2 regions of the Kitasatospora sp. NPDC051705 genome follow, and region 1 is predicted to be linked to the other one. Evidence: riboswitches for the same ligand, from Rfam matches in the RefSeq annotation. Region 1 holds a riboswitch; the other holds the start of a gene.
What was found. Region 1 has a riboswitch for S-adenosylmethionine ahead of ACIA8Q_RS18580 (aminotransferase class V-fold PLP-dependent enzyme). Riboswitches for the same ligand answer to the same signal wherever they lie in the genome.
Positions count from the first base shown of each region.

Region 2: linked by a shared signal. The riboswitch ahead of thrC (threonine synthase) and the one ahead of ACIA8Q_RS18580 (aminotransferase class V-fold PLP-dependent enzyme) in region 1 are both predicted to bind S-adenosylmethionine.

Region 1 is NZ_JBITCO010000013.1:76,731-92,101, reverse strand. It holds gene ACIA8Q_RS18600 (NYN domain-containing protein) at 1-1,085, opposite strand, end outside; gene ACIA8Q_RS18595 (hypothetical protein) at 1,323-1,586, opposite strand; gene ACIA8Q_RS18590 (rhomboid family intramembrane serine protease) at 1,818-2,600, shown strand; gene ACIA8Q_RS18585 (Lrp/AsnC ligand binding domain-containing protein) at 2,640-2,921, shown strand; gene ACIA8Q_RS18580 (aminotransferase class V-fold PLP-dependent enzyme) at 2,944-4,308, opposite strand; SAM riboswitch class IV at 4,359-4,476, opposite strand; gene trpD (anthranilate phosphoribosyltransferase) at 4,592-5,668, opposite strand; gene ACIA8Q_RS18570 (hypothetical protein) at 5,806-6,231, opposite strand; gene ACIA8Q_RS18565 (heme-copper oxidase subunit III) at 6,628-7,248, shown strand; gene ACIA8Q_RS18560 (c-type cytochrome) at 7,436-8,245, shown strand; gene ACIA8Q_RS18555 (Rieske 2Fe-2S domain-containing protein) at 8,254-9,306, shown strand; gene ACIA8Q_RS18550 (ubiquinol-cytochrome c reductase cytochrome b subunit) at 9,303-10,964, shown strand; gene ACIA8Q_RS18545 (GntR family transcriptional regulator) at 11,127-11,498, shown strand; gene ACIA8Q_RS18540 (Ig-like domain-containing protein) at 11,539-12,795, opposite strand; gene ACIA8Q_RS18535 (cytochrome c oxidase subunit 4) at 12,972-13,388, opposite strand; gene ctaD (cytochrome c oxidase subunit I) at 13,388-15,163, opposite strand; gene coxB (cytochrome c oxidase subunit II) at 15,160-15,371, opposite strand, start outside.
Region 2 is NZ_JBITCO010000004.1:263,596-278,966, reverse strand. It holds gene ACIA8Q_RS07825 (diguanylate cyclase domain-containing protein) at 1-1,473, shown strand, start outside; gene ACIA8Q_RS07820 (hypothetical protein) at 1,618-2,610, shown strand; gene nagA (N-acetylglucosamine-6-phosphate deacetylase) at 2,683-3,855, opposite strand; gene ACIA8Q_RS07810 (ROK family protein) at 3,852-4,799, opposite strand; gene ACIA8Q_RS07805 (extracellular solute-binding protein) at 5,094-6,374, shown strand; gene ACIA8Q_RS07800 (cupin domain-containing protein) at 6,426-6,776, opposite strand; gene ACIA8Q_RS07795 (DUF3263 domain-containing protein) at 6,844-7,104, shown strand; gene otsB (trehalose-phosphatase) at 7,213-8,052, shown strand; gene ACIA8Q_RS07785 (trehalose-6-phosphate synthase) at 8,085-9,569, opposite strand; gene ACIA8Q_RS07780 (glucosyl-3-phosphoglycerate synthase) at 9,608-10,633, opposite strand; SAM riboswitch class I at 10,782-10,918, shown strand; gene thrC (threonine synthase) at 10,935-12,215, shown strand; gene ACIA8Q_RS07770 (MoaD/ThiS family protein) at 12,257-12,535, shown strand; gene ACIA8Q_RS07765 (cold-shock protein) at 13,086-13,286, shown strand; gene groL (chaperonin GroEL) at 13,631-15,253, shown strand; gene ACIA8Q_RS07755 (hypothetical protein) at 15,361-15,371, shown strand, end outside.

The DNA.
Region 1 (15,371 bases):
ATCGCCAGACCGCCCAGCAGCCGCAGCCGCTGCTGCTCGAGCGGCAGCGTCGGATAGCCGGTCTTCGTCACGTTGTAGCCGTCCACCACCAGGTGCACCTGCGGGATCGCCAGCAGCTGGTCCAGCAGCGCCGGGTCGTCCTCGGCCAGGCCGCGCCGGGCCACGTCGTGCGGCGAGGCCGACCCGGGCACCACGGCCTCCACCAGGTCCGCTGGCCGGATCTGCGAGACCGGCAGCGCCAGCTCCCGCTGCAGCCCCTGCGCCGACTGCAGCACGGTGTCCAGCAGCAGCCGCAGCCGCATGTCCTCGACGCTGCGCCCCTCCCGGGCCGACCGGCGCGCCTGCTCGGCCGAGGTCTCCAACTCGCCGACCCGGTGCCGCAGGCGGCGCGCCTCGGTCTCGGCGGCGCCGCGCTCGGCGGCCGCCTGCGCCTTCACCGCCTCCAGCTCGCCGGCCAGCCGGCGGGTCTCGGCCTGCGCGCGGCGGGTGTCGCTCTCCAGGGAGCGCACCTTCTTGCGCAGCGACTCCGCCTCCCGGCGGACGTCCTCGGACTCCGCGCGCTGGCGGTCCAGGTCCGCCCGGGCGGCGGAGCGCAGCTCCGCCAGTTCGGCCTGCAGCTTCTCCACCAGCCGGGCGGCCTCGGCGGCCGCGCCCTCGGCCCCGACCCGCTCCGCCTCGTCGCCGGCCTCGGCGACCAGCCGGCTCCAGCCCGCCGAGCGCACCAGGTAGGCGGCGGCCGCGACGTCCATCGGATCGGCGGCGCTCGGGACGCTGCCCGACTCCAACGCCTTCACCAGGTCCGGCTGGCCCAGCCGCAGCCGCTCCGCTATCCGCACCCGGAAGGCCGGCTCCGACTCCAGCGCCGCGGCCAGCGCGGTCGCCGCGTACTTGGCCCGGCGGGCCGGGGTGAACTTCACGTACTGACGCAGGCTCTGCGGCAGCTCACCTGGCGGCAGACCGCCGAGCGCGTCCGAGGCCAGCCCGACCACCCGTCGGCGCACCCCCTCGGGCAGCGGCCGGTCCAGCTTCTCCACGACGCGCTCCGGCGCCGGGCCCTCGCCGGCGCCGGGGTCCTCGCCGGGCACCACGGACTCGGACGGGGCGGCGCCGGCCGCCGGCGGCTGCGCGTCGGCAGCGGGCTGAAGCCCCTGCGCTTCGGCGGGCTCCCTCGCTGCGTCCACCACGTCCTCGGCTCCGATCCTGGTCCTACGGGGTCCGCGGCCCGCGGCCGCCGCCCCTGTCGTCACGCTCCGTGCGTCCTGTCTGCATTGTCCCAGCGCGGTGGGCGGGCGCGCCGCGCACCGCCCACCGCACCGGGGGCGTCAGCCCTGCTCGGCCGGGTCCGCCGCGTCCTCGGCACCGGGACGGGCGACCAGCTCGACCTGGTCGACGGCGTTGCACCAGCGGCAGCGCACCGACTCGACGGTCTCGCTGAGCACCTCGGTCTCCTCGACCTTGGACTCGCCGGCCAGGTCGAAGTGCAGGAACTCGGTGACCCGCGCGGAGCGGGTCACGTCGAAGCGGGTGAGGTTGCCGCACAGCGTGCAGCGCCAGCGCGTCTCGGCGGTCAGGGCGGGGACGGTCATCGGGGGTCCTCTCGGGTGGTCCCTGGGCGGGCTAGGCGCTCCCCCCGGAGCCCCGGCGTCGGCGGCGGGAGGCGGGAATGCCCGCGCCAAGCCTATTGCCTGGGGCAACCATCGCGGCCACCGGTTGCACGAAGCCGCAGGCCCGGCCCCGGCCCCGGTCCGGGGCCCCGAGTAGGCCACCTGCCGTACAGCGCGGTGTCACCCGCCCGGGCCGGAGGGATGCTTGGCCGCATGGCGCTGACGGCCCCGGGCCACACCGACGAGCGGGACGGCCGGCCGGCCGTGCCCGCCCCGGTGGTTACCTACGCCCTGATCGCGCTCAACACCCTGGTGTTCCTGCTGGGCCCGGCCGCCGGGCTCAACCCGCTGTACGGCACCGGCCAGGCCCGGGTCTGCGCGGAGCAGCGGTACGAGCAGCGCTGGGGCGCCGTCCCGGTCGAGCTGCTGACCGGGCACCCGTTGACCGCCGGGCAACTGGCCGAGGCCCCCGACCCCGTCCCCGGCTGCCCGGCCGCCCCGACCCCGGGCAAGCACCCGGCGCTGTCGGTGCTCAGCGGGCTCTTCCTGCACGCCGGCTGGCTGCACCTGCTGGGCAACCTGCTCTTCCTGCACGTCTTCGGCCCCACCGTCGAACTACGGCTCGGCCGCGCCCGGTACGCCGTCTTCTACCTGGCCGCCGGCAGCGTGGCCACGTACGGCTTCGCCCTGGCCGAGGCGCACTCCGCGGACTCGACCCGGGTGCTGATCGGCGCCTCCGGTGCGATCTCCGCCGTCCTCGGCGCCTACCTGCGCTTCCACCCGCGCTCCCGGGTGACGACGCTGGTCCCGCTGCTGCTGTTCCTGCCGCTGCGCTTCCCGGCCTGGCTGGTGCTCGGCCTCTGGTTCGCGCTGCAGTGGTGGTCGGTCCACGCAGCCGGGCCCGGGGTGGCCTACCTGGTGCACGTGATCGGCTTCTCGGCGGGCTTCCTCTACGCCTGCACGGTGGTCAGCCACCCCCCGAGACGACCCGGCTGACGCCCGATACGCTGGCGGCACCCCACAAAGGAGCCGAACGTGATCACCGCCATCGTCCTGATCAAGACCAGTGTCGACCGCATCCCGGAGATCGCCGAGGCCATCGCAGCCATCGAGGGCGTCAGCGAGGTGTACTCGGTGACCGGTGGCTACGACCTGGTGGCGATGGTCCGGGTGCGCCGGCACGACGACCTGGCCGAGGTCATCCCGGGACGGCTGAACAAGGTCCCGGGCGTGGCCCACACCGAGACCCAGATCGCCTTCCGCACCTACTCCCAGCACGACCTGGAGGCGGCGTTCGCGCTCGGCCTGGACGAGTAGTCCCCGCCGGCTCCCGGGCCGCTCAGCCCTGCCGACGGGTGTCGGCGACGCAGCGGCCGCCCTCGTTGCGGTAGTTCCAGGCCGCGCCGTCCGTGACCAGCTCCCGGACGGCGGTCAGGAAGCGGTCGACGTGCTCGTCCGGCGTGCCGGCCCCGAAGCTGACCCGGATCGCGTTCAGGCTGCGCTCGCCCGGCAGCGAGGGCTCCGGCGCACCGCACTCGGAGGGGGCGACGTCCTCGTCCCCGAGCAGGGTGCGCAGCAGCGGGTGCGCGCAGAACAGCCCGTCGCGGACGCCGATGCCGTACTCGGCGGACAGCGCGGCCGAGAAGTGCGAGCTGTTCCAGCCCTGGACGACGAAGGACAGCACGCCCACCCGGGCCGAGCCGGCACCGAACAGGTTCAGCACCTTGACCTGCGGGATCTCCGCCAGGCCGGCCGTCAGCCGGGCGACCAGCTGCCGCTCCCGGGCCTCCAGGGCGTCGAAGCCGGCCTCGGTCAGCGCCCGGCAGGCGGACGCGATGGCGTAGGCGCCGATGACGTTCGGCGAGCCGGCCTCGTGCCGGGCCGGGCCGGTGTGCCACTGGACGGCCACCGAGCCGTCGTCCTGCCGGGCCACCGTCCGGGTCGCGCCGCCGCCGGCCAGGTACGGCTCGGCCGCGTCCAGCCAGTCCGCCCGGCCGGCCAGCACGCCGGCGCCGAACGGTGCGTAGATCTTGTGGCCGGAGAAGGCGATCCAGTCGACGTCCAGCTCGCGCACCGAGACCCGGTGGTGCGGGGCCAGCTGGGCGGCGTCCAGCACCACCCGGGCGCCGTGCCGGTGGGCGGTCGCGGTCAGCTCGGCGACCGGCCACAGCTCGCCGGTCACGTTGGAGGCGCCGGTGACGCAGAGCAGCTTGGGGCCCTCGGGCGCGTCGGCGAGCGCGGCGTCGAGGGCGGCGACGGCCTCGGCGTGCGAGCGCGGGGCGCGCAGGTAGCGGACGTCCAGCCCGGCGTGGGCCCAGGGCAGCAGCGAGGCGTGGTGCTCGGTCTCGAAGGCGAACACCCGGGTGCCGGCCGGGACGGCGGAGGCGAGCAGGTTCAGCGAGTCGGTGGTGGCGCGGGTGAAGACCACCTGGTCGCCCTCGCGCAGGTCGAGGAACTCGGTGACGGTGCGGCGGCTCTGCTCGAACAGGTCGGTGGAGAGCTGCGAGAGGTAGCCGGCGCCGCGGTGCACGCTGCCGTAGTAGGGGGCGTAGGCGGCGACGTCGTCCCAGACCCGCTGCAGCGCCGGGGAGCTGGCCGCGTAGTCGAGCGCCGCGTAGCCGACCTTCTCGCCGTTGGCGAGCGGGACCTGGACGTCGTGGCCGAGGACGGCGAGCGGGGCGCAGATTTCGGTGGCGATCGACACGGGGATGCACTCCTCCTGGGTGTGGGACCCCGGGAGTGTGAGTCGTCCGGCGTCCGCGCTTGCCGCACGGACGATTCGCCGAGCGACCCGGTCCTCACCCAGGGCACCCCGCCACGGACGGAGGGTTGCCGGACAGCCAGCTGGGGCTTGACGCTGTCACTCATGACCTGGACAGGACTCTAGGTCGGCCCGCGCCGGGTGGTCAAACGACCGTCCACCATCCGGACGTCCCCGGACGTGCCGGGGCCCGCACCGGCTTCCCGGCGCGGGCCCTGCGACCGCCTCAGATCCGGCTGGTCGCCTCCGACCAGCGGCGCAGCAGCTCCTGCGCCGTCCCGGAGTCGATGGCCCGCGCGGCCCGCTCCATGCCGGCTGCGAGCTGCTCGGCGAGCGGCGCCTCGCCGAGGTCCAGCGCGACCAGCGCGGCCGCGGTGTTCAGCAGGACGGCGTCCCGCACCGGCCCGCGCTCCCCGGCCAGCATCCGGCGCGCGACCTCGGCGTTGTAGGAGGCGTCCGCGCCGCGCAGCGACTCGATGCCGACCAGCTCGATGCCGACGTCCCGCGGGTCGAAGGCGGTCTCGGTGACGGTGCCGCCCTGCACGATCCACACCCGCGAGGTGGTGGTGATGGTCAGTTCGTCGAGGCCGTCGTCGCCGCGGAACACCAGGGCGGTCGAGCCGCGCCGGGCGAGCACCCCGGCGATCAGCCCGGCGAGCCGGGTGTCGAAGCAGCCGATCGCGTGCGAGGTCACCTTGGCCGGGTTGGTCAGCGGGCCGAGGATGTTGAAGGCGGTGGGCACGCCGAGGTCGCGCCGGGCGGTGGCGGCGTGGCGCATCGACGGGTGGAACTTGGCCGCGAAGCAGAAGGTGAGGCCGACCTCCTCGGCCACCTCGGCGACCCGCCGGGCGGGCAGGTCGAGGCGGACGCCGAGCTTCTCCAGCACGTCGGAGGAGCCGCTCGCCGAGGAGGCGGCCCGGTTGCCGTGCTTGACCACCTTGGCGCCGGCCGCGGCCGCGACGATCGCCGACATGGTGGAGATGTTGACCGTCTTGGCGCGGTCACCGCCGGTGCCGACGATGTCCACCGCCGGCCCGGGGACGGTGAGCGGCTCGGCGTGCGCGTACATGGCGTCGACCAGGCCGGTGACCTCGTCGACCGTCTCGCCCTTGGCCCGCAGCGCGACCATGAAGCCGGCTACCTGGACGGGGGACGCCTCGCCGCTCATGATCCGGTCCATCGCCCACGCGGTGGACGAGCGGTCGAGGTCCTCCCCCTTCAACAGCGCCGCCAGGAGGTCCGGCCAGGTGCGGACCACCTGCGCGGGGTCGGTACCACCGTTCGCAGGGTTCACGTTCACCATGGCTGACTCCAGCTGTTGTCGGTCTCCCCGTGGCGGGGGGACGTCCGTACGGATGGAGTCAGCCTATCGAGCGGCGGGGTGCCCTCGGCGCTGTCTTCTCTAGTACTGAGACGGCCCGGTCCGAAGACCGGCCGGGCTCACTGGCCGGCCGGGGCCCGCTTGGCCAGCCGGGCCCGCAGCAGGGTGGCGACGGCCTCGGCCAGCGCCACCGGGTCCACCGGGTGGGAGATCGCGGCGTCGGCCCGGCTCCAGGCGGCCAGCCAGGAGTCCTGCGGCCGGCCGATCAGCACCAGCACCGGCGGGCAGCCGTAGATCTCGTCCTTCAGCTGGCGCCCGAGCCCGAGCCCGCCGGCCGGAACCGCCTCGCCGTCCAGCACGCAGAGGTCCACGCCGCCCTTCTCCAGGGCCTTGATCACCGCGGGGGTGGTCGCGCACTCCAGGTAGGACAGTTCCGGAAGGTCCTCGGCGGGCCGGCGGCCGAGTGCCGTCAGCACCTGCTCGCGGGTGTTGCGGTCGTCGCTGTAGACGAGGACGGTGAGCGTCTCGTCGGTCGTGTACGCCATGGGCCCTGCTCCCTCAAGTGTGATCCGGACCACGTTCGCCTGATCCGGATGCTACTCCCGATCACCCGCCGTCGAGGCCCCCTCGCGGACGTTCCCTCCCCAAGCCGCCGCGCCCGGGGCTCACCCGCCCGGAGGACGCGCCGTCACCCGGACCCGCCCGGTCCACCCGTACGGCCGACAGGGCGCCCCCGCACTACCCCGGGAGGCCCTGCAGGGCGTGCAACGACACGCAGGGCAAGGGGGTCGTAGGGCCCTCCGAGGAACCGTCAGAAAAGGGACACGCCGCTGCTCAGCCCCCGTCCGGGCACCCCGCCGCCCCCCAGGGGGGCATACCGCACGCACCGGACACTCCGAGGGAGACCCCCCGGCGTGAAGACGGAATAAGGGACCGACATAATGTCCGTCGTGGCGACAGCAACAGCAGTAGAAACCGGGCACGCGCACGGATCGGTCAACCGGCCGAACATGGTCAGCGTCGGAACGATCGTCTGGCTCAGTTCCGAGTTGATGTTCTTCGCGGCCCTCTTCGCGATGTACTTCACGCTCCGCTCCGTCAAGGGGCCGGAGTTCTGGACCGAGAAGGCGAGCGCACTCAACGTGCCGTTCTCCTCGGTCAACACCACGATCCTGGTGCTCTCCTCGCTGACCTGCCAGCTCGGTGTGTTCGCTGCCGAGCGCGGGGACGTGAAGAAGCTCCGCTCGTGGTTCGTCATCACCTTCGTGATGGGCGCGATCTTCATCGGCGGCCAGATCTTCGAGTACACCGAGCTGGTCAAGAAGGACGGCCTGTCGCTGTCCTCCGACCCGTACGGCACGGTGTTCTACCTGACCACCGGCTTCCACGGTCTGCACGTGACGGGTGGTCTGATCGCCTTCCTGCTGGTCCTGGGACGGACGTACGCAGCCAAGCGCTTCACGCACGAGCAGGCCACCGCCGCGATCGTGGTGTCGTACTACTGGCACTTCGTCGACGTCGTGTGGATCGGCCTGTTCGCGACCATCTACCTGATCAAGTAACCAGCTGATCAGGTCGCTGGCCACCGGCTCCGGCCCCGCCCTCACCGGCGTCGGGCCGATTCTGCCGGTGGCGACGCTCCCAACCGACCGACCGCGCGCGCAGCCCTAGACAGGCAGCCTCGTGCCGGCCAGACCGGCCGCCGGGTGCACCCACCAGTCGACCAGATCCTGACACCGGGGTTATTCCGTGAAAAAGCTCTCCGCACGACGGCGCCACCCATTGGCGGCGCTGGTCGTCCTACTTCTCGCCCTGGCGGCAACCGGGGGGCTGTACGCCGCGTTCGCGCCCGCCGACAAGGCGCAGGCGGACGTCGCCGCGCAGTCGCTCGCGATCGATGAGGGCAAGAAGCTCTTCGCCGTGGGCTGCTCCTCCTGCCACGGCCTGAACGGCCAGGGCAGCAGCGACGGTCCTAGCCTGGTCGGCGTCGGCTCCGCGTCCGTCGACTTCCAGGTCGGCACCGGCCGCATGCCGGCCCAGCAGCCCGGCGCCCAGGTGCCGCGCAAGAAGAACATCTACTCGCAGGCGGAGATCGACCAGCTCGCCGCCTTCGTGGCGTCGCTCGGCCCCGGCCCGGTGACGCCGAGCCAGGAGCAGTACACCTCGACCAACCCGGACGACATCTCCAAGGGTGGCGAGCTGTTCCGCACCAACTGCGCCCAGTGCCACAACTTCGCCGGCCAGGGCGGTGCCCTGACCAAGGGCAAGTACGCCCCGTCGCTGGAGGGCGTGGACGCCAAGCACATCTACGAGGCCATGCAGACCGGCCCGCAGAACATGCCGTCGTTCCCGGACACCACCATGCCCGAGGAGCAGAAGAAGCAGATCGTGGCCTTCGTCCGCCACACCACCTCCGATGAGCCCAACCCCGGCGGTCTCACGCTCGGCAGCCTCGGTCCGGTGACCGAGGGCCTGTTCGGCTGGATCTTCGGTCTCGGGACGCTCATCGCGGTCGCGATCTGGGTCGCCGCCCACACCACCAAGGCCAAGAAGTCATGAGCCACGACATGTCAGAAGAGAAGCTTCCGGAGTCGCACGGCTCCGCCGGCGAGGTCGCCGGTCACGGCGACCCGTTCGCCGACCCGGGCCTGCCGGCCCACGAGCCCCGTCGCACCGACATCGACGAGCGGGCCGCCAAGCGGGCCGAGCGTCAGGTCTCGCTGATGTTCGTGGTCTCGATGCTCGCCACCGTCGGCTTCATCGCCTCGTACGTGGCCATCGACCCGGACAAGATCGTCTACATCTTCCCGCTCGGTCACGTCAGCGCGCTGAACTTCGCGCTCGGCCTGACCCTGGGCGTCGCGCTGTTCATGATCGGCGCGGGCGCGGTCCACTGGGCCCGCACCCTGATGTCGGACGTCGAGCTGCCGGCCGAGCGTCACCCGATCGAGGCCGACGACGAGGTCCGCGCGGACGTCATCCAGCAGTTCCAGACCGGTGCCGCCGAGTCGGGTTTCGGCCGTCGCAAGATGATCCGCAACACCCTCATCGGCTCGATGGCGCTCGTCCCGCTCTCGGGCGTCGTCCTCCTCCGCGACCTCGGGCCGCTGCCCGAGAAGAAGCTGAAGGAGACGGGCTGGAACGAGGCCACCCCGGCCCACCCGATCCAGCTCATCAACATGAACACCAGCCAGCCGATGAAGGCCGAGGACGTCGTCGTCGGCTCGCTGACGTTCGCCATGCCCGAGGGCCTGCACGTCCACGACGAGGACTTCCAGCAGGCGATCGCCAAGGACGCCCTGATGCTGGTGCGCATCGCACCGGAGGACATCAAGGACGACAAGTCGCGTGAGAAGGGCTTCGAGGGCATCCTCGCCTACTCGAAGATCTGCACCCACGTCGGCTGCCCGATCAGCCTCTACGAGCAGCAGACCCACCACGCGCTCTGCCCCTGCCACCAGTCGACCTTCGACCTGGCGGACGGCGCGCGCGTCATCTTCGGCCCGGCCGGCCACCCGCTGCCGCAGCTGAAGATCACCACTGACGAGAAGGGCTTCCTGGTCGCCACCGGCGACTTCGACGAGCCCGTCGGCCCGAGCTACTGGGAGCGTGCTCGATGAGTAGCGCGAGCAGCACCACCTCCGGTGCCACCAAGCCCGCCAGCACGCGTGCCAAGCCCGCCAACAAGTGGGAAGCCGCCGCTGACTGGACGGACGGCCGGCTGGGGATCTACTCCCTCGCCAAGGCCAACCTGCGCAAGATCTTCCCGGACCACTGGTCCTTCATGCTGGGCGAGATCTGCCTCTACACCTTCGTCATCATCATCCTGACCGGCGTCTACCTGACGCTGTTCTTCAAGCCCTCGATGGCCGAGGTCGTCTACAACGGCTCCTACGTCCCGCTCAAGGGCATCGGGATGTCCGAGGCGTACGCGTCGACGGTCGACATCAGCTTCGAGGTCCGCGGCGGTCTGCTGATCCGCCAGATCCACCACTGGGCCGCGCTGGTCTTCGTGGCGGCGATGCTCGTGCACATGATGCGCGTGTTCTTCACCGGCGCGTTCCGCAAGCCCCGTGAGATCAACTGGGTCTTCGGCTTCCTGCTGCTGGTCCTGGGCATGTTCGACGGCTTCTTCGGCTACTCGCTGCCGGACGACCTGCTGTCGGGCACCGGCATCCGCTTCATGGAAGGCGCGATCCTCGCCGTCCCGCTGGTCGGCACCTACGTGCAGATGTTCCTGTTCGGGGGCGAGTTCCCCGGCCACGACATCGTGCCGCGCTTCTTCACGATCCACGTGCTGCTGATCCCGGGCATCATGCTCGGCCTGCTGGTGGCGCACCTGATCCTGGTCTTCTACCACAAGCACACCCAGTGGGCGGGCCCGGGCAAGACCGAGAAGAACGTCGTCGGCATGCCGCTGATGCCGGTCTACATGGCCAAGGCCGGTGGCTTCTTCTTCCTGGTGTTCGGCCTCATCGCCGCCATCTCGGCGATCGCCACGATCAACCCGATCTGGGCGTACGGCCCCTACCGCCCCGACCAGGTGTCCACGGACGCCCAGCCGGACTGGTACATGGGCTTCTCCGAGGGCCTGATCCGCGTCATGCCGGGCTGGGAGATCAGCGTCTGGGGCGGCCACACCCTGAACCTGGGTGTGTTCATCCCGCTGATGATCTTCCCGCTGGTCCTGGTCGCCATCGCCGTCTACCCCTTCATCGAGGGCTGGATCACCGGCGACAAGCGCGAGCACCACATCCTGGACCGCCCGCGCAACGCGCCCGTCCGCACCGCGCTCGGCGCCGCCTGGATCAGCCTGTACCTGGTGCTCCTGGTCGGTGGTGGCAACGACCTGTTCGCCACCCACCTGCACCTGTCGATCAACTCGATCACCTACTTCGTCCGCGTCGGCTTCTTCGTCGTCCCGGTCATCACCTTCATCGTCACCAAGCGCTGGTGCCTCGGCCTCCAGCGCCGTGACAAGGAGAAGGTGCTGCACGGCCGCGAGACCGGTGTCATCAAGCGCCTGCCGCACGGCGAGTTCGTCGAGGTGCACGCCCAGCTGCCGCAGAAGGACCTCTTCAAGCTCACCGCCCACGAGCAGGTCCAGCCGGTCGAGCTGCCCGCCCAGGCGGACGAGAACGGCGTGGCCCACCGGGCCGGCCTCCTCACCCGCACCCGGGCCAAGCTCTCCCGCGGTTTCTACGGCGAGGGCGCCCAGATCCCCAAGCCGACCTCCGAGGAGCACCACGAGATCACCAGCGGCCACGGCCACCACTGATCCCGTACGCCCCGCGGCGTCGCACCCGAGGGCCGCTGACCAGAGTTCTTCTGGTCGGCGGCCCTCGGGCTTTGCCGTCCCCCGCCCGACCCCGTCGGACCGGCCCCCTCCACCCGGCCCCGTCCGACCGGCCCCACCCGTCCGCAGCCCCCAGGAGCCACCGTGCAGCTGTCCGTCGACCCCGCCGCCGCCACTCCCCCGTACGAGCAGATCCGGGCCCAGATCGCCGAGCGCGCCCGCTCCGGCGAGCTGCCCACGGGGCTGCGGCTGCCCACCGTCCGGGCGCTGGCCGAGGAGCTCGGACTGGCCGCCGGGACGGTGGCCCGGGCCTACCGGGAGCTGGAGGCGGACGGCGTGGTGGAGACCCACGGCCGGCGCGGCACGCTGATCGCCGCCACCGGTGACACCGCGCACCGGCTGGCCGCCGCGGCGGCGGCCGACTACGCGGACCGGGCGAGCCGGCTGGGGCTCTCCCGCGCGGACGCCCTGGCCGCGGTGGACACCGCCCTGCGGCTGGCCCTCCCGGAGGCCTAGGGTCCGGGAGGGCCGGTCGCAGGGCCGTGCCGGAGGCCGGTCAGACCTCGGGGCGGACCATCCCGGAGGCGTGCGCCTGGGCGGGCGGCTCGGTGGTGCTGACGGGCTGTCCGAGGGCGCTGTGCTTGACCCAGTCCGTCCAGGTGAGGTTCCAGTCCCCGAAGCCGTTGCCGAACGGCTCCATGGTGGCGCCGAGGCTGTTCACCACCGTCACCAGGTCCCCCACCCGGGTGTTCTGGTAGAACCACTTGGCGTTGTCGGTGCTCATGCCGGTGCAGCCGTGGCTGACGTTCGCCACGCCCTGCGAGCCGACCGACCAGGGCGCCGCGTGGACGTACTCGCCGCTCCAGGTCACCCGGGTGGCCCACTCCACGTTGAGGTCGTAGGACTCCGAGCTGCCGGCGGCTATGCCGATCGTCTCGCCGCTCATCCGGACCGAGCGCTCCTGGCCGAGCACCACCTTGACGCCGTTGCGGGTGTCGAAGCCGGGCTTGCCGGTGGTCACCGGGATCGTCCGGACCACCTCGCCGTCCCTCTTGAGGGTGAGCTCGTGGGCGGCCGCGTCGACCACCGACTCGACCCGCTCGCCGATCCGCAGCCGCAGCGTGCTGCGGTCGCCGCCGTAGAGGCCGTCGGCGATGCGGCTGCCGGTGGCGTCGAAGGCCAGCGAGACGGTGGTCCCGGCCGGCCAGTACTCCTGCGGGCGGAAGTGCAGGTTCTTGTCGTCCACCCAGTACCAGGCGCCGGTGACGGCGGGCTGGGAGGTGACCGTCAGCAGGCGCTCGACCTCCTGACGGGCCTGCGGGTCCTTGACGGCCTCGGAGAGCTGCACGGTGAGCGGCTGGCCCACCCCGTAGACGCCGGTGCCGGAGGAGTCCGGGCCGAGCTTGGCGGTCAGCAGCCGCTGGGCGGCCAGGGTGCTGAAGCCCGCGGTGGTGTCGCCGCGGCCGCCCTTGCCGTCGTCGGCGGCGATCCGCACCGAGTAGTCGGTGGCGGCCTTGAGCCGGCCGGTGGTCCGCCAGCTGCGCTGGTCCTCGGCGAGCTGCCCGGCCACCACCCGCCCGTCCGGGCCGACCACGGTGACGTCGGTGAGCCGGCTGCCGTCCACCGCGGTGACGGTGACGGGCTGGGACGGGTCGACCTTGCCCTCGGCCGAGAGGTGGACCAGCGGGGCCGCGTCGATCCGATGGGGGCCGACCGCCTCCTCGTCGCCGGACGAGCAGGCGGCCAGCGGGGCCAGCACTGCGAGGGCCAGCGAGATGCCGCCGATGCCTGCGATTCCGCGCCTGTCGGGCATGACCGCCTCCGGGGTTCGCACGATTGATCAGATCGTAGGAACGGCGTCCGGAGAAGCGACATCCGAGCGACCCCGGGTTCGCCCGGGTGAGTGAGTCCGTCACCCCGGGGACGCAACGGGGCCGCTCCCCCCGTGCGGGAGGAGCGGCCCTGGTGTGCGTGGCTCGAACCGGAGGACTACTGGTTCTGGTTCTCGCCCCGGTAGAACTCGAAGACCCAGCCGAAGAGGCCGACCAGGATCACCGGCAGCGCCCAGAACATCAGCCACCAGCCGAAGATCACGCCCATGAACGCGAGCGCGCCACCGATCGCCAGCGAGAGCGGCTGCCAGCTGTGCGGGGCGAAGAAGCCCAGCTCGCCGGCGTCGTCCGCGACCTCGGCCTCGGGGTTGTCACCCGCGCCGCTGTCCACCCGGCGGGCGGTGAAGGCCAGGTAGTACCCGATGAAGGCGCAGAGGGCGAAGGCCAGGAACAGCGCGGTGGTGCCGGCCGCCTCGATGCCCAGGTCCGAGTGGTTGGTCCACAGGCCGTAGGTGATGGCCATCGCCAGGACGAAGACCGCGAGGCCGAGGAAGATCTTTCCCTGTTCCTTCATCAGGCGTCGCCCTCCTTCTTGCCCTTGTCCAGCTTCGGGGCGTCGTACTTCGCCGGGGTCACGCCGGCGAGGTGCTTGGCAGGCTCACCGTGGTTCTCGAGGTAGTCCAGCGCGGCGATCTCCGGGTGGTGGAGGTCGAAGGCCGGCGATTCGGAACGGATCCGCGGCAGCGTGAGGAAGTTGTGCCGCGGCGGCGGGCAGGAGGTCGCCCACTCCAGCGAGCGGCCGTAGCCCCACGGGTCGTCGACCTCGACCTTCTCGCCGTACTTGGCCGTCTTCCACACGTTGTAGATGAACGGCAGGATCGACAGGCCGAGGATGAACGAACCGATGGTCGAGACGGTGTTCAGCGTGGTGAAGCCGTCCGAGGCCAGGTAGTCCGCGTAGCGGCGGGGCATGCCCTCCGCGCCGAGCCAGTGCTGCACCAGGAAGGTGGTGTGGAAGCCGATGAACAGCGTCCAGAAGGTCATCCGGCCGAGGCGCTCGTCGAGCATCTTGCCGGTCATCTTCGGCCACCAGAAGTGGAAGCCGGCGAACATCGCGAAGACGACGGTGCCGAACACCACGTAGTGGAAGTGGGCGACGACGAAGTACGAGTCCGAGACGTGGAAGTCGATCGGCGGCGAGGCCAGCAGGACACCGGTCAGACCACCGAAGAGGAAGGTGACCAGGAAGCCGACCGTCCACAGCATCGGCGTCTCGAAGCTCAGCGAGCCCTTCCACATGGTGCCGACCCAGTTGAAGAACTTCACACCGGTCGGGACCGCGATCAGGAAGGTCATGAAGGAGAAGAACGGCAGCAGCACCTGGCCGGTGACGTACATGTGGTGCGCCCACACCGTCACGGACAGACCGGCGATCGCGATGGTGGCCGCGATCAGGCCGGAGTAGCCGAACATCGGCTTGCGGCTGAAGACCGGGATGATCTCCGACACGATGCCGAAGAACGGCAGCGCGATGATGTACACCTCGGGGTGACCGAAGAACCAGAACAGGTGCTGCCACAGCAGCGCCCCGCCGTTGGTCGGGTCGAAGACGTGCGCCCCGAACTTGCGGTCCGCCTCCAGGGCGAACAGCGCGGCGGCCAGGACCGGGAAGGCCAGCAGGACCAGCACGGCGGTCAGCAGGACGTTCCAGACGAAGATCGACATCCGGAACATCGTCATGCCGGGGGCGCGCATGCAGATGATCGTGGTGATGAAGTTGACCGCACCGAGGATCGTGCCGAAGCCGGAGAAGGCCAGGCCCATGATCCACATGTCGCCACCGACACCCGGCGAGTGGACGGCGTCCGACAGCGGCGAGTAGGCGAACCAGCCGAAGCTGGCGGCGCCGTTCGGGGTGACGAAGCCGGCCACCGCGATGACGGAGCCGAAGAGGTACAGCCAGTACGCGAACATGTTCAGACGCGGGAACGCCACGTCCGGAGCGCCGATCTGGAGCGGCATGATCCAGTTCGCGAAGCCCGCGAACAGCGGGGTCGCGAACATCAGCAGCATGATCGTGCCGTGCATGGTGAACGCCTGGTTGAACTGCTCGTTCGACAGGATCTGGGTCCCGGGACGAGCCAGCTCGGCGCGCATGACCAGGGCGAGGATGCCACCGATCAGGAAGAAGGCGAACGACGTGCCCAGGTACAGGGTGCCGATCGTCTTGTGGTCAGTGGTGGTCAACCACTTGATGATGGTCGAACCCGGCTTCCGGGTCCGCTGCGCCCCGACCGTGACGGCCCCGGCGCCCCCGCCGGCCGCGGCGGGCTCGTTGAGGATGGTCACTTGTCTTCACTTCCCATGGAGATGACGCCGGAGGGCACCGCGCCGTTCTGGCCCTTGGCTCGCAGCTCCGCCAGGTGCTTGTCGTAGTCGGCGCGGTCGACGACCTTGACGTTGAACAGCATGCGCGAGTGGTCGGTGCCACACAGCTCGGCACACTTGCCCATGTACTCGCCCTTGACGTTGGGGGTGACCTCGAACTTGTTCACCA
Region 2 (15,371 bases), on a different contig from region 1:
TTCCTCCCCTACGACCGAGGCTGGGCCGTCGCCAGCGACATCCCGCGCTGGATCGGGGACGGCCCGCTGCCCGTCTACGCCAACGACTGGCACCCGGCCGACGGACTGCTCGCCCCGATGTACAGCGCCGGCGGCGACCTGCTCGGCGTGCTCTCGGTGGACCGTCCGCGCAGCGGCAAGCGGCCCGGGGCGTGGACCCGCGAGGCGCTGGAGATGTTCTCGCTTCAGGCCTCCATCGCGATCGGCAACGCCCGGCTGCGGGCCGAGATGCAGCGCGCCCTGGCCCGGCTGGAGAAGGAGCAGCAGGCGCTGCGGGCCAGCGAGGAGAGCTTCCGCCAGGCCTTCGAGTACGCGCCCAGCGGGATGGCCATCACCGAACTGCACGGCGCCGGTCGCGGCCAGCTGACCAGGGTCAACGACGCGCTCTGCCGACTGCTCGGCCGCCCCCGCGCGGTGCTGCGCCAGCAGAGCTTCGCCGATCTCGTCCACCCCGAGGACCGGGCCCTGCTGGAGCGCACCAGCGCCGAGAGCGGCCGGGCGGAGCTGCGGCTGTCCCGGCGGGACGGCGGCTACCAGTGGGTGTGCCTGCGCAACTCGATCGTGGCGGACGCGGCCGAGGGCCCGAGCTTCCTGCTCACCCACGTCGAGGACATCGAGGAGCGCAAGCGGCACGAGTTCCAGCTCGCCCACCGGGCCAGCCACGACGCGCTCACCGGCCTGCCGAACAGCGCCGAGCTGAAGGCCCGGCTGGCCCGTCGGCTCTGCAACGAGCCGCAGACCGTCGGCGCCGCCGCCGGGGCCGAGACGGCCTACCCGGCCCCGTACGGCTACCCCGCGGACTCCTACGCCGCGCACGCCGCCTACGACGGGCTGGAGGGGGCGGACCCGTACGCCGGGCCGGTGCACGGCTACGGGCTGCCCGAGGCCGGTCCGCTGCCGGGGCTGACCGCGGCCTGCGGGGAGCACGTGCACGCGGTGGTCCCCACCGACCACGGCCCGGGCGAGGCCTGGTCGGCGCCCTTCCGCTCGGGGGCCGCGGCCCACGCGGACAAGGGGCTCGCGGTGCTCTTCTGCGACCTGGACGGCTTCAAGTCGATCAACGACCGGTTCGGCCACAACGCGGGCGACGCGGTGCTGGTCGAGGTCGCCCGGCGGCTGAGCCAGGCCGTCCGGGACGGCGACACGGTGGCCCGGCTCGGCGGCGACGAGTTCGTCGTGCTGGCCGACGGCATCGGCCGGGAGGAGGCCAAGGACCTCGCCCACCGGCTGCGCAACGCGATCATCCCGCCGATGCGGATCGACGGCCGGGCGATGCGGGTGGGCGTCAGCCTCGGCATCGGCTGGGCGGGCTGCGGGATGAGCACCGAGGAGGTGCTGCACACCGCGGACGAGCGGATGTACGACGAGAAGCGGGCGCGCGGGGGCGCGGTGCGCGGCGCGCGCGGCGAGCGTTCGCACCGGCGGGCGGGCTGACCGGGCCCCGGGGCCGCGCAGGTTACCCGTGGGTTGTCAAGGGCTCTTTCCCGGCAGTCGGGTACGGCAGGTAGGGTTCCCGGGTACGAGAGCGTCCATGATCTGCGCCGGTCCGCACCCGGCGGCGCGAACCGGATGGGGGAGTTGACCACCGTGACGACCGCCGGCAGCAACGGAGTGCCCGAGGGCCAGGGGGGCGGTGCCCCGCAGGACGACGATCCGTTCGGCTACCTCTACCGCCCGGCCGAGGGCTCGACCGGGCAGTCGGCCGAGCCGCAGCAGGGCGTGCCCCGGACGTCGTACAACCGCCCGATGGAGGTCGGCCGGGCGCAGTACGGGCAGCAGTACCCGCCCCGGGCGCCGCAGCAGCCGGCCTACGGCCAGCAGCAGCCGGGCTACCCGGGCCAGCAGCAGACCCCGTACGCCCAGCAGGGGGCGCCGCAGCAGCCCGAGTACGGCACGGCGCCCACCCAGCAGAACCGCTACGCCGAGCACTCCCGGCCGCAGCCGGGCGAGGAGCGGCCGAGCAGCGGTCGCAGCAAGGGCGCGGTGATCGGCGCGGTCGCCGTCGTCGCGGCCATCGCGATCGGCGCCGGCATCGCGCTGTCCTCGGGCGACCCGGACGGCGACAAGACCGCCAAGTCCGGCACCCAGACCACCGCCGCGGCCCCGCCCACCACCGCCGCGACCGGCGGGTCGTCCCCGACCGCCTCGCCCTCGGCGAGCGCCACCGTCGCGGCCGGCCCGACCACCGTGGACGCGGGCCAGCTGCAGGCCCAGAACGCGCCGTCCGGCAACAGCGTCAAGGGCGCCAAGTCCGCGGACGGCAGCTACCTGACCCTCCAGCAGGGCGGCTCGGTGACGTGGAACGGCGAGGTCGCCACCGCCGGGACGTACAAGCTGACGGTGCACTTCAGCAACGCCGGCGCGGACGTGAAGGGCGCGGCCTCGGTGAACGGCAAGGACTGGCCGAGCGGGCTGCCGTTCAAGAACTACTCGCCCGGCAAGGACCCGGCGTCCTCCTGGTACACCACCTGGATACTCCCGCAGCTGCAGGCCGGGGCGAACAGCGTCGTCATCACCGCGCCGGGCGGACCGATCCTGATCGACCAGATCACCGTCGAGCCGAGCGGCTGACGCCCGGCGTCCGAGTGCGCGACGGCCGCCCGTCCCCGTGGGGGAGGGCGGCCGTCGGCGTCCCGGGGGCCGTCAGGCGGGCTTCACCACGTCGAAGCGCTCGGCGCCGAGCACCCAGTGGCCGCGGCGCATGACGGCGACCAGGTCGTAGGTCTCGGAGTCGAGGGCGACGAGGTCCGCCAGCTTGCCGGTCTCGAGGGAGCCGGTGGTGCCGGCCAGGCCGAGCAGCCGGGCGGGGGTGGTGGAGAGCGACTCGACGGTCTGGCCCAGGCTGAGGCCGTTGACCGTGACGGAGCGCTTGAAGGCGACGTCCAGCGTGAGGGTGGAACCGGCGATCGCGCCGCCCTCGACCAGGCGTGCGACGCCGTCCTGGACGCGGACCTGGAGGGGGCCGAGGGGGTAGAGGCCGTCGCCCATGCCGGCGGCGCCCATGGCGTCGGTGATCAGGGCGACGCGGGAGGCGCCGGCGGTGCGGTAGGCGAGGTCGAGGACGGAGGGGTGCAGGTGCACGCCGTCGTTGATCAGTTCGACGGTGACGCGGTCGTCCTCGAGGAGGGCGACGATGGGGCCGGGGGCGCGGTGGGCGATGCCGGGCATGGCGTTGAAGAGGTGGGTGGCGACGGTGGCGCCGGCGTCGACGGCGCGCAGGGTGGTGGCGTAGTCGGAGTCGGTGTGGCCGACGGCGGCGATCACGCCGAGGTCGGCGAGCATGCGGACGGAGTCGAGGCCGCCGGGGAGTTCGGGGGCGAGGGTGACCATGGCGGCGTGGCCGCGGGCGGCGTCGACGAGCTTGCGGACCAGGGCGGGGTCGGGGTCGCGGAGCAGGTCGGGGCGGTGGGCGCCGCAGCGGTTGTGGGAGATGAAGGGGCCCTCGAAGTGGATGCCGGCCAGGACGCCGTCCTCGACGAGTTCGGAGAGGACGGCGGCCTGGCGGGCGACCTCGTCGATCTCGCCGGTGACGGTGGAGGCGACGGTGGTGGTGGTGCCGTGCGCGAGGTGGGTGCGGGCGGCGTGCAGGGCCTCCTCGGCGATGCCGGAGGCGTAGGAGGCGCCGCCGCCGCCGTGGACGTGCAGGTCGACGAAGCCGGGGACGAGGGTGTGCCCGGTGAGGTCGAGGTCGCCGGGCTCGGGCTCGCCGCCGAGGCCGGCGATGGCGGTGCCCTCGACGGTGAGTCGGCCGCCCTCGACGACGCCGCAGGGCAGGACCAGCCGGGCGCCGGCCAGAGTGATGCGGTCCGCGGTCACGCGGTCACCTCCAAGGTGAGCAGATCCCAGGCGAGCAGGCCGGCGCCCAGGGACGCGGCGGTGTCTTTGAGCATGGCCGGTACGACCTTCGGGGGCATCTGGAAGGTCAGGCGCTCGGTGACCGCCGCGCGCAGCGGGGTGAGGAGGGTGTCGCCGGCCTCGGCCAGCCCGCCGCCGACGATCACCGTGGACGGGTCGAGCAGGCTCTGGGCGAGCACGATGCCGTCGGCGAGGGCGTCGACGGCGCGCTGCCAGACCGCGAGCGCGCGGGGGTCCCCGGCGTCCACCGCGGCGGCGCAGGATGCCGCGTCGGCGTCGGGGTCGCCGCAGGCCTCGGCCCAGGCGCGGGAGACGGCGGAGGCGGAGGCGAGCGTCTCCAGGCAGCCGCGGGCGCCGCAGCCGCACTGCGGTCCGCCGGGGCGGACCACGACGTGGCCGATCTCGCCGCCGTAGCCGTGCGCGCCGGCCTCGATCCGGCCGCCGATGCCGATGGCGCCGGCGATGCCGGTGCCCAGGGCGATGAACAGGAAGCGGTCGACACCGCGGCCGGCGCCGATCCGGCCCTCGGCGAGGCCGCCGGAGCGCACGTCGTGGCCGAGCGCGACGGGCATCGCGGAGCCGTCGGGGCCGGCCAGCCGCTCGCCCAGCAGGCTGCGCAGCGGGAGGTCCCGCCAACCGAGGTTGGCGGAGTAGACGGCGATGCCGTTCCTCTCGTCGATCGTGCCCGGGACGGCGACGCCGGCGGCGAGCGGGGCGACGCCGAAGCGGCTGCGCCCCTCGTCCGCGAGGTCGGCGGCGAAGTCGAGGATGGCGGCGACCACGGCGTCCGTGCCGTGCTCCCGCCCGGTCGGTCGGCGTGCTTCGAACAGCACGGAGCCGTCCTGGGCGAGCAGCGCGGCCTTCATGCCGGTGCCGCCTACATCGAGTGCGATGACGTGCTTCACGGAGGACAGTTTCCCCTGGCTGGTAGAAGAGGTCTAGTCCAGTTGTCGGATTGGTCTGGTCCAGAACGGGTGAGCTTTGTCGCAGCTGCGGGCGGTGTGCGGGGCTTTGCGCCGGGCGGCGCGCGGTCACCTCCTGTTGCGCATCGTGCAACGACCTCCGCACTTCGATAACTACTCGGCGGGCTCGGGGTAGTGGTGTGGACCACCGCCCGCTCGATTTGGCAGTGTTGCCGCCTCCCCCCTGCCGGATTCCCCCGTTCGGCCGCAGTCCTCCCCCCGAAGGCGGTACCCGCGTTGAACAGGCGCGCCCACGTTCCCACCCGTGTCCTCGGCACCGCGCTGGCCGGCGCGTTGGTGCTCCCCGCGGTCAGCGCGTGCGGCGGGCAGGGCGACGGGACGGTCACCCTCAAGCTGGTCGCCGCCGACTACGGGGAGAACGCCGACACCGGCTCCAAGCGGTACTGGGACGAGGTCGCGCGCGGCTTCGAGGCGGCGAACCCCGGGATCAAGGTCGACGTCGAGGTCGACAGCTGGACCGACATCGGCAAGAAGGTCGACGACATGATCGCGGCCGGCAAGTCCCCCGACCTGCTGCAGACCGGCGGCTTCGCCGACCAGGTCGCCGCGGACCGGCTCTACCCGGCCGGCGACGTGCTCTCGATGGACACCCAGGCCAAGTTCCTGGACACCTTCTCGCACGCCGGCCAGGTGCTCGGCACCCAGTACGGCATCCCGTTCGTCTCGTCCTCCCGGGTGCTCTTCTACAACAAGGCGGTCTTCCGCCAGGCCGGCATCACCCAGCCGCCGGCCACCTGGAACGAGCTGCGCCAGGCCGCCGAGAAGATCAAGGCCAAGGTGCCGGGCGTGACCCCGTACGGGCTGCCGCTCGGACCGGAGGAGGCCCCGGCCGAGTCCATGCTGTGGACGCTCAGCGGCGGCGGCAGCCTCTCCGACGACGTCGGCAACTACACCATCGACAGCAACCAGAACCAGGCCACCTTCGGCTGGCTGAAGAGCAACCTGGTGGCCACCGGGCTGACCTACGCCGACCCGGGCAGGATGAACCGCACCCCGGTGTTCCAGGACTTCGCGGCGGGGAAGGTCGCGATGCTGAACGGGCACCCGACGCTGCTGCGGATGGCGACCGCCGGGAAGATCGACTTCGGCACCGCGCCGATCCCGAAGAAGGACGGCGTGACCAAGACCGGGAGCCTCGGCGTCGCGGACTGGATGATGGCGTTCAAGGCCAACGGGCACAAGAACGAGATCAAGAAGTTCCTGTCCTTCGCCTACACCCGCGAGTACCAGCTGAAGTTCGACGAGCAGTACAACCTGCTGCCGGTCACCCAGGACGCGTTCGCGCAGATGACCTCGGACCCGAAGCACGAGGACCTGAAGCAGTTCGCCGCCGGGCTCGGCAACGCCAGCTTCTACCCCTTCGGGGACCCGGCCTGGGGCGACGTCAGCAACCGGATCAAGGCCGGCATCGGGCAGGCCGTCACCGGGGACCCGAAGCAGGTGCTCACCGGCCTGCAGGACGCGGCGGTCAAGGAGGCGGCCCGGGTCCGCAAGTGAACCCGGGCCGGTGGGGGAACCGCCCCGCGGGCGCGGGTTCGAGGAGGGGCCCTACGGGAGCGTGATGGCGTAGGCCTTCCGGAGGGTCTCGTGGACGGTCCAGGTGGTCCGGTCGCCCTCGCGCAGCACCGCGCAGTCGCCCGGGCCGACCTCCAGGGTCGGGCCGCCCTCGACCTCGATGGTGGCCCGGCCGCTGAGCACCACGAACATCTCGTCGGCCTCGACGTCGGTGACCACGCCCGGGGTGATCTGCCAGATGCCGCGCAGCTGGCGGCCGTCGGGGGACTCGGCGAGGACCCTCCCGGAGACCTCCGGGGAGCCGGAGACGATCTGCGCGGGGTCGAGCGGGTCGGGTTCGAGGTCGGCGGTGGGGATGTGCACGGCGAAGCTGGGCGTGGTCATGGTTCCGACGCTATCCGGGGTGCGGGGTGCGCGGAGGACGCAGAGTGTGTCGGGGTTCCGCGCGAGAATGACACTCCGTAGTGAGGGCGGAGGTGTCCTGGTGGGCGAGCTGAGTGAGCGGGACGTGGCGGTGCTGGCGCTGGAGGGGCGGCAGTGGCGCACGGCCGGGGCGAAGGAGCGGGCGATCCGGGAGGAGCTGGGGATCTCCTCCACCCGGTACTACCAGCTGTTGAACGCGATGCTGGACCGGCCGGAGGCCCTGGCGCACGCGCCGGTGCTGGTGAACCGGCTGCGGCGGATCCGGGAGGCCCGCCGGGCCGCGCGCTGAACCTTGCGGGCCGGGCCGCGCCGCGTCGCGGCGGTCGCGTCGCGCCGCTCGCGGTGGGTGCCGCCGGACGGGTTGGGTGGGAGTCGGGCAGCGGGGTATGGCTCGGGCATGGGCTTCGAAGAGACGTGGACGCCGGTCACTGCGGCCGGGCGGGACGGAGTGCGGGCGATCCTGGAGGCGCCCGGGGGCGCGGTGATCGCCCTGGACTTCGACGGGACCTTGGCGCCGATCGTGCCGGACCCGGACCGGGCCAGGGCGCATCCCGGCGTGGTGGCCGCCCTGCGGGCCCTGGGCCCGCGGGTGCGGGCCGTGGTGGTGGTGACCGGCCGCCCGGCCGCCCTGGCGGTGGAGTACGGGGGCCTGGCCGGGCTCCCCGGGGTGGTGGTGCTCGGGCACTACGGCGCCGAGCGCTGGGAGGACGGCGAGGTGAGCGCGCCGCCGGTGCACCCCGGGGTGGTGCGGGCCAGGGCGGCGCTGCCCGGACTGCTGGCGGAGACGGGGGCGCCCGACGGGACGTGGGTGGAGGACAAGGGGCGCTCGCTGGCGGTGCACACCCGGCGCACGGACGCGCCCGAGGAGGCGCTGGAGCTGCTGCGCGGGCCGGTCGGCGAGCTCGCGGCGGGGCTCGGGCTGGTGGTGGAGCCCGGGCGGCTGGTGCTGGAGCTGCGGCCGCCCGGGGTCGACAAGGGGGCGGCGCTGACCGGCTTCCTGCGTGAGCGCGCGGCGCGGTCGGTGCTGTACGCGGGCGACGACCTCGGGGACGTGGCGGCCTTCGCGGCGGTGGAGGAGCTGCGCGGCGAGGGTCTGGCGGGCCTGCTGGTGTGCAGCGGCGCGGTGGGGGACGCACCGGTGCGCGAACTCGCCGACCGGGCGGACCTGGTGGTCCCGGGCCCGGCCGGCGTGGTGGAGCTGCTCGAAGGGTTGGCCCTGGCGCTCACGGCGCACTGAGCCGGTCGCTCACGGCGCGTCGAGCCGGTCGCTCACAGCGCGCTGAGCTGGTCCAGGAACCACTGCTGCGGGGGGAGTGCGGTGGCCGCCGCCGCGAGGCGCTTGGTGCGGTCGGCGCGCTCCTCCTCCGCCATGGTGAGGCCCGCGTGCAGGGCGTCCGCGGTGGCGATGACGTCGTAGGGGTTCACCGTCAGGGCGTCCTCGGCCAGCTCGGCGTGCGCGCCGGCCTCGCGGGAGAGCACCAGGGCGCAGCCGTGGTCGGAGACCACCGGGACCTCCTTGGCGACCAGGTTCATGCCGTCCCGGATCGGGTTGACCAGGGCGACGTCGGCGAGCCGGTAGGCGGCCAGGGAGCGCGGGAAGTCGTCGTCGACGTGCAGGATCAGCGGCTTCCAGGTGTCGGTGGCGAACTCGGCGTCGATCTCCCCGGCGAGCCGCCGGACCTCGGCGGTGTAGGCCCGGTACTCGGCGAGGTCGGTGCGGGACGGGTAGGCGAAGGCGATGTGCACCACCCGGTCGTGCCACTCGGGGCGGGTCCGCAGCAGGTGCCGGTAGGCCTGGAGGCCGCGGACGATGTTCTTGCTCAGCTCGGTGCGGTCGACCCGGACGATGGTGCGGCGCCCGCCGACGGCCTCCCGCAGGACGGCCAGGCGCTCGTCCACGTCGGGGCGGTGGGCGCGCTCGCGCAGGAAGTCGGCGTCGGCGCCCAGCGCGTGGACGCCGAGCCGGGTGGTGCGGGTCTCCCCGGCCGAGGGCCCGGTGAGGGTGACGGTGAGGGCCTCGCGGTCGACGACGGCGCCCAGCAGCTCCTCGCAGCAGTCGGCGAAGGCGAGCGCCCAGCGCCGGGTGAGGAAGCCGGCCCGGTCGGCGCCCAGGATGCCGGTCAGGACGGCCCGGGCGACGTCGTCGGGCAGCAGCCGGTAGTAGTCCGGCGGCGCCCAGGGGGTGTGCGAGAAGTGGCCGATCCGCAGGTCGGGGCGGGCGGCGCGGAGCAGGGCCGGGGTCAGCGACAGGTGGTAGTCCTGGACGAGGACGGCGGCGCCGGGGGCCGCCTCGGCGGCGAGGGCCTCGGCGAAGGCGGTGTTGTACGCCGTGTAGGCGGCCCACTCGGTGCGGAAGTCCGCGTCGAAGGAGGGGGCGGTCGGGGTCGCGTACAGCAGGTGGTGGACGAACCAGAGGGTGGAGTTGGCGACGCCGTTGTAGGCGCGGGCGAAGGTGTCCGGGTCGATGTCGAGCATCCGGACGGCCTGTCCGCCGACGTCGTGCCCGGCGCGGTCGAGGCGGCCGTCCGGGGCCTCGGCGGCTGCTCTGCGGTCGGCCGCGCCGAGGGCGGCGCAGACCCAGACGGCGTTCGGGTCGTCGATGGCGGAGAGGCCGGAGACCAGGCCCCCGCCACCGCGCCGGAGGGTCAGCGTGCCGTCGTCAGCGGTTCCGAACGACACCGGTCCCCGGTTGGAGGCCACCAGGACGGGGGCGGTGCCGGTCGCGCTCGAACGTTCGGTCGTGAGATCGCCCATGGTTGGTACGTTGCCGTGGCCCCGGGGCGGCAAACCCCTCAGTGCCGGGTCGCGTACTCGGGCACGGTGTGCATCGGGGGGCGCTCGACAGCCGTCACCGGGTGGGTGTGGGCGGTGAACTCCCGGGTCCGCGGGTCCCGGGTGAACTGGGTCAGCAGCGGGTGGACCAGGTCGGCGGAGGCCTTCAGCCGGTGGGTGCGGTCGAGCCGTTCCAGGGCGGTGCGGTAGATGGTGGCGGCCATCCGGCCCAGCGCCTGGCCGTCCTGGTGCCGGTGGTGCCGGACCCCGACGTCCACCTGGGCGAGGGCGTCCAGTCCGACCGCCTCCAGTGCGTCCACCAGGAGTCCGAGCTCGACGCCGTAGCCGGTCGGGAAGGGGAGCCGTTCGAGCAGCGAGCGGCGCGCGGCGTACTCGCCGCCCAGCGGCTGGACGAAACCGGCGAGTTCCGGCCAGTGCAGGTTCAGCAGCGGGCGGGCGACCAGTTCGGTGACCCGGCCGCCGCCGGACGGCACGACGGCGCCGCCGCCCGTGGCCGAGCCGTCGAGCGACACCTCCAGCGGGCGGTCGTACATGGCCTTGACCAGCTGGATGTCCGGTTCGGTGAGCAGCGGGCCGAGGATGCCGGAGACGAAGGCCGGGTCGAACTCGCGCAGGTCGGCGTCGACGAAGCAGACGATGTCGCCGCGGGTCACCAACAGTGAGCGCCAGAGCACCTCGCCCTTGCCGGGGACGGCCGGGATCCGCGGCAGGACGGCGTCGCGGTGCACCACCCGGGCGCCCGCCCCCGCCGCGACGGCGGCGGTGGCGTCGGTGGAGCCGGAGTCGACCACGACGAGCTCGTCGACCAGCGGGACGCGCTCCATCAGCTCGCGCCGGACGGTCCGGACGATGTCGCCGACGGTGGCCTCCTCGTCCAGGGCGGGGAGCACCACGCTGACCGTGTGACCGGTGCGGCGCTTGGCCTCCAGCAGGGTGCGCACCGGCCGGTCGGCCGCGCTCCACGAGCGGCGGCGCAGCCAGGACGCCGCCTGCGGGAGGAGCGCGGGGATCGGTTCGGCGGGCACGTGACTCTCCTCGGCGGGATCGGGTGGGACGCGTCATCTCGCGTGGCGGACGGTCCCGTTCGGCGTTGACGCCTTCGGATACAGTCTTCGTACAGCGGTCGGACCTTTGCACGCCGGGGTCACCGTTGAGCGCCACCACAATTTCACAAGCTCATCCAGAGGGACTGAGGGAACGGCCCGTTGACGTCCCGGCAACCTTCTCGCTCGGCTGTCGTCGTACAGGCCCCGGCGGGACAGGTGCCAATTCCGGCCTGTGGCGCGACCGCGCCACGGGGAAGATGAGGAGAGAGGCCTCGCCATCATGGCTATCGACACCGTCGCACCCGCATCCGTGGACCTCGGCCCCGCCGCCGCCCTGTCCTGTCGGGAGTGCGGCACCCGCTTCCCGCTCGGTCCGAGCTTCGCCTGCCTGGAGTGCTTCGGCCCGCTGGAGATCGCCTACGAGTTCGGCGGCGAGCGGGCCGAGGAGCTGCGCAAGCGGATCGAGGCCGGCCCCACCTCGATCTGGCGCTACGCCCCGCTGCTGCCGGTGCCGGCCGACGTCGCCTCGAAGCCCAACCTGAACCCCGGCTGGACCCCGCTGGTGAAGGCGGACAACCTGGGCCGCGAGCTCGGCTTCACCGCCCCGCTGCACGTCAAGGACGACTCGGGCAACCCCACCCACTCCTTCAAGGACCGGGTGGTGGCCTGCGCCATCGAGGCCGCCCGGGCCTTCGGCTACACCACGCTGTCCTGCTCGTCGACCGGCAACCTGGCCGGTGCGGTGGGTGCGGCGGCGGCCCGGGCCGGGTTCCGGTCCTGCGTGTTCATCCCGCACGACCTGGAGCAGGGCAAGGTCGTCATGGCCGGGGTGTACGGCGGCGAGCTGGTCGGCATCGAGGGCAACTACGACGACGTGAACCGCTTCTGCTCGGAGCTGATCGGCGACCCGGCCGGTGAGGGCTGGGGCTTCGTCAACGTCAACCTGCGCCCCTACTACGGGGAGGGTTCCAAGACGCTGGCGTACGAGATCTGCGAGCAGCTCGGCTGGCGGCTGCCGGAGCAGATCGTCATCCCGATCGCCTCGGGCTCCCAGCTGACCAAGATCGACAAGGGTCTGCAGGAGCTGATCAGGCTCGGCCTGGTCGAGGACCGGCCGTACAAGGTCTTCGGTGCCCAGGCGGCGGGCTGCTCGCCGGTGTCGGCCGCGTTCAAGGCCGGCCAGGACGTGATCCGGCCGGTCAAGCCGGACACCATCGCCAAGTCGCTGGCGATCGGCAACCCGGCGGACGGCCCGTACGTGCTGGACATCGCCCGGCGCACCGGCGGCGCCGTCGAGGACGTCACCGACGCCGAGGTGGTGGACGCCATCCGGCTGCTGGCCCGGACCGAGGGCATCTTCGCCGAGACCGCGGGCGGGGTCACCGTCGGCGTGCTGAAGAAGCTGGTGGAGACCGGCCAGCTCGACCCGGCCAAGGAGACCGTCGCGATCAACACCGGCGACGGCCTGAAGACCCTGGACGCCGTCGCCGGGGCCGGCATGACCGCCGTCATCCGCCCGACCCTGGCGTCCTTCCGCGACGCCGGCCTCGCGTCCGCCTGAACCACCCCCACCCGCTGGGCCGCACCCCCGCTAGGAGAGCCATGAGCGTCAACGTCCGCATCCCCACCATCCTGCGCACCTACACCGGCGGCGCCGCCGAGGTGAGCGCCGAGGGCGCCACCCTCGGCGAGGTCATCGCCGACCTGGAGAAGAACCACGCGGGCATCTCCGCCCGCATCCTGGACGACACCGGCAAGCTGCGCCGCTTCGTCAACGTCTACGTGAACGACGACGACGTGCGCTTCGCCGACGGCCTGGCGACGGAGGTCGCGGACGGGGCCGGCGTCTCGATCATCCCGGCGGTGGCCGGCGGCTGCTGAGCCGCACCCGCCCGGGCCGGCCGCCCGCGCGCACGGAATTCCGCTCTCCGTGCGCGTGGGCGGCCGTGCGCATTTCGGCGGGAATATATCCCGGTGGAGTCGGAGTAGAGTGTGGCTCGGCTGGGAAAAGGGATTCTCTTCATCCTCCCCCGCGATTCGCCGGACCGCCGTCCGGCCGTTGAGACCCGCTGGGCCCCGGCGCTGCGAAACATGTCAGGCCGATGTCAGAATTCGCGCGGTGATCTGTAGTAATTCGTCCGCTATGTCCGGCGTCAAATGCCGAGTTCATTCCGATTCCGCCCGCAGTGTCCCCTGGTGCGCACCCGGAATTCCCCGCAGTTGACCCTGTTGCAGAGGGCGTCGATCCGGATACATTCAGCGGCGGTCGACGTAGTCAGCCGCTCACAGGATGCCGTCAGGCGCCCCGGCGGAGGATTGCGGCGTGCACGGCTGCGCCCAGGGGGGGTTCCCCGGGCCGGCCTCCAAACCAGACCCGGGCCCGCGACCTGCGGGCGCGTGAAGGGCCAGCACAGCACTAGGGGAGTTCGGAATGGCTCAGGGCACCGTCAAGTGGTTCAACGCGGAGAAGGGCTACGGCTTCATCGCGGTCGACGGTGGTGCGGACGTCTTCGTCCACTACAGCGCGATCCAGATGGACGGCTACCGCACCCTCGAGGAGGGCCAGCGGGTCGAGTTCGAGATCTCCCAGGGACAGAAGGGCCCGCAGGCGGACATGGTCCGCTCGGTCTGACCTCTTCGGCTCCAGGAGCTCGGCGCGGCCCACGGCTGGTGACCACTCGCTTCTCGGCGGGCCCGTACGACACGCGTCGTGCGGGCCCGTCGGCGTTCCCGGGCGGGGAGTTGCGGGGGCCCCCGGGATCGCGCCGGACGGCTCGCGGGATCGCGATTGGGCTTGCACTCGACCACCCGGAGTGCTAATCATTGGCGTTAGCACTCACAGCGTGAGAGTGACAGCGGACCGGGTCGGTGAGGCCCCCGGGAGCGGTAGGGGAAAAGACCCCCGCACACCAGGGCCGTCCGTCGCGGGCACCCCTTGGTCCGAGCAGTCGACCGTGTCCCGGAGGACCACTTCTGATGGCCAAGATCATCGCCTTTGATGAGGAAGCTCGCCGCGGCCTTGAGCGTGGCATGAACCAGCTCGCCGACGCAGTGAAGGTCACGCTCGGCCCCAAGGGCCGCAACGTCGTGCTGGAGAAGAAGTGGGGCGCCCCCACGATCACCAACGACGGTGTCTCCATCGCCAAGGAGATCGAGCTCGAGGACCCGTACGAGAAGATCGGCGCGGAGCTCGTCAAGGAGGTCGCCAAGAAGACCGACGACGTCGCGGGTGACGGCACCACCACCGCCACCGTGCTCGCCCAGGCCCTGGTTCGCGAGGGTCTGCGCAACGTCGCCGCCGGCGCCAACCCGATGGCCCTGAAGCGCGGCATCGAGAAGGCCGTCGCCGCCGTCTCCGACCAGCTGCTGGCCCAGGCCAAGGACGTGGAGACCAAGGAGCAGATCGCCTCCACCGCCTCCATCTCGGCCGCCGACACCCAGATCGGCGAGCTGATCGCCGAGGCCATGGACAAGGTCGGCAAGGAAGGCGTCATCACCGTCGAGGAGAGCAACACCTTCGGTCTGGAGCTCGAGCTCACCGAGGGCATGCGCTTCGACAAGGGCTACATCTCCGCCTACTTCGCGACCGACCTGGAGCGCATGGAGGCGACCTTCGAGGACCCGTACATCCTCATCGCCAACTCCAAGATCGGCTCGGTCAAGGACCTGCTGCCGCTGCTGGAGAAGGTCATGCAGAGCGGCAAGCCGCTCGTCATCATCGCCGAGGACGTCGAGGGCGAGGCCCTGTCGACCCTGGTCGTGAACAAGATCCGCGGCACCTTCAAGTCCGTCGCCGTCAAGGCCCCGGGCTTCGGCGACCGCCGCAAGGCCATGCTCGGCGACATCGCCATCCTCACCGGTGGCACCGTGATCTCCGAGGAGGTCGGCCTCAAGCTGGAGAACGCCGGCATCGACCTGCTGGGCACCGCCCGCAAGGTGGTCATCACCAAGGACGAGACCACCATCGTCGACGGTGGCGGCGACAGCGAGCAGGTCGCGGGCCGCGTGAACCAGATCCGCGCCGAGATCGAGAACAGCGACTCGGACTACGACCGCGAGAAGCTCCAGGAGCGCCTCGCCAAGCTGGCCGGCGGCGTGGCCGTCATCAAGGCCGGCGCGGCCACCGAGGTGGAGCTCAAGGAGCGCAAGCACCGCATCGAGGACGCCGTCCGCAACGCCAAGGCCGCCGTCGAGGAGGGCATCGTCGCCGGTGGTGGCGTCGCGCTGCTGCAGGCCGGTGTCGCCTTCGACAAGCTGGAGCTGGACGGCGACGAGGCCACCGGTGCCAACATCGTCAAGGTCGCGCTCGAGGCCCCGATCAAGCAGATCGCGACCAACGCCGGCCTCGAGGGCGGCGTCGTGGTGGAGAAGGTGCGCAACCTCCCCGCCGGTCACGGCCTGAACGCCGCCACCAACGAGTACGTCGACCTGGTCGCCGCGGGCATCATCGACCCGGCCAAGGTCACCCGCTCCGCGCTGCAGAACGCCGCCTCCATCGCGGCGCTGTTCCTCACCACCGAGGCCGTCATCGCCGACAAGCCGGAGAAGGCCGCCGCGGCCGCCGGCGGCGGCATGCCGGGCGGTGACATGGACTTCTGATCCTGATCTCCTGAGATCGGATCGGTCGAATCCCGATCGTGTGGGCGGTCCCCTTCGGGGGGCCGCCCACACGGCGTTCCAGCGGCGCACTACCGGAGAATGGACAGATGGCTTCCGA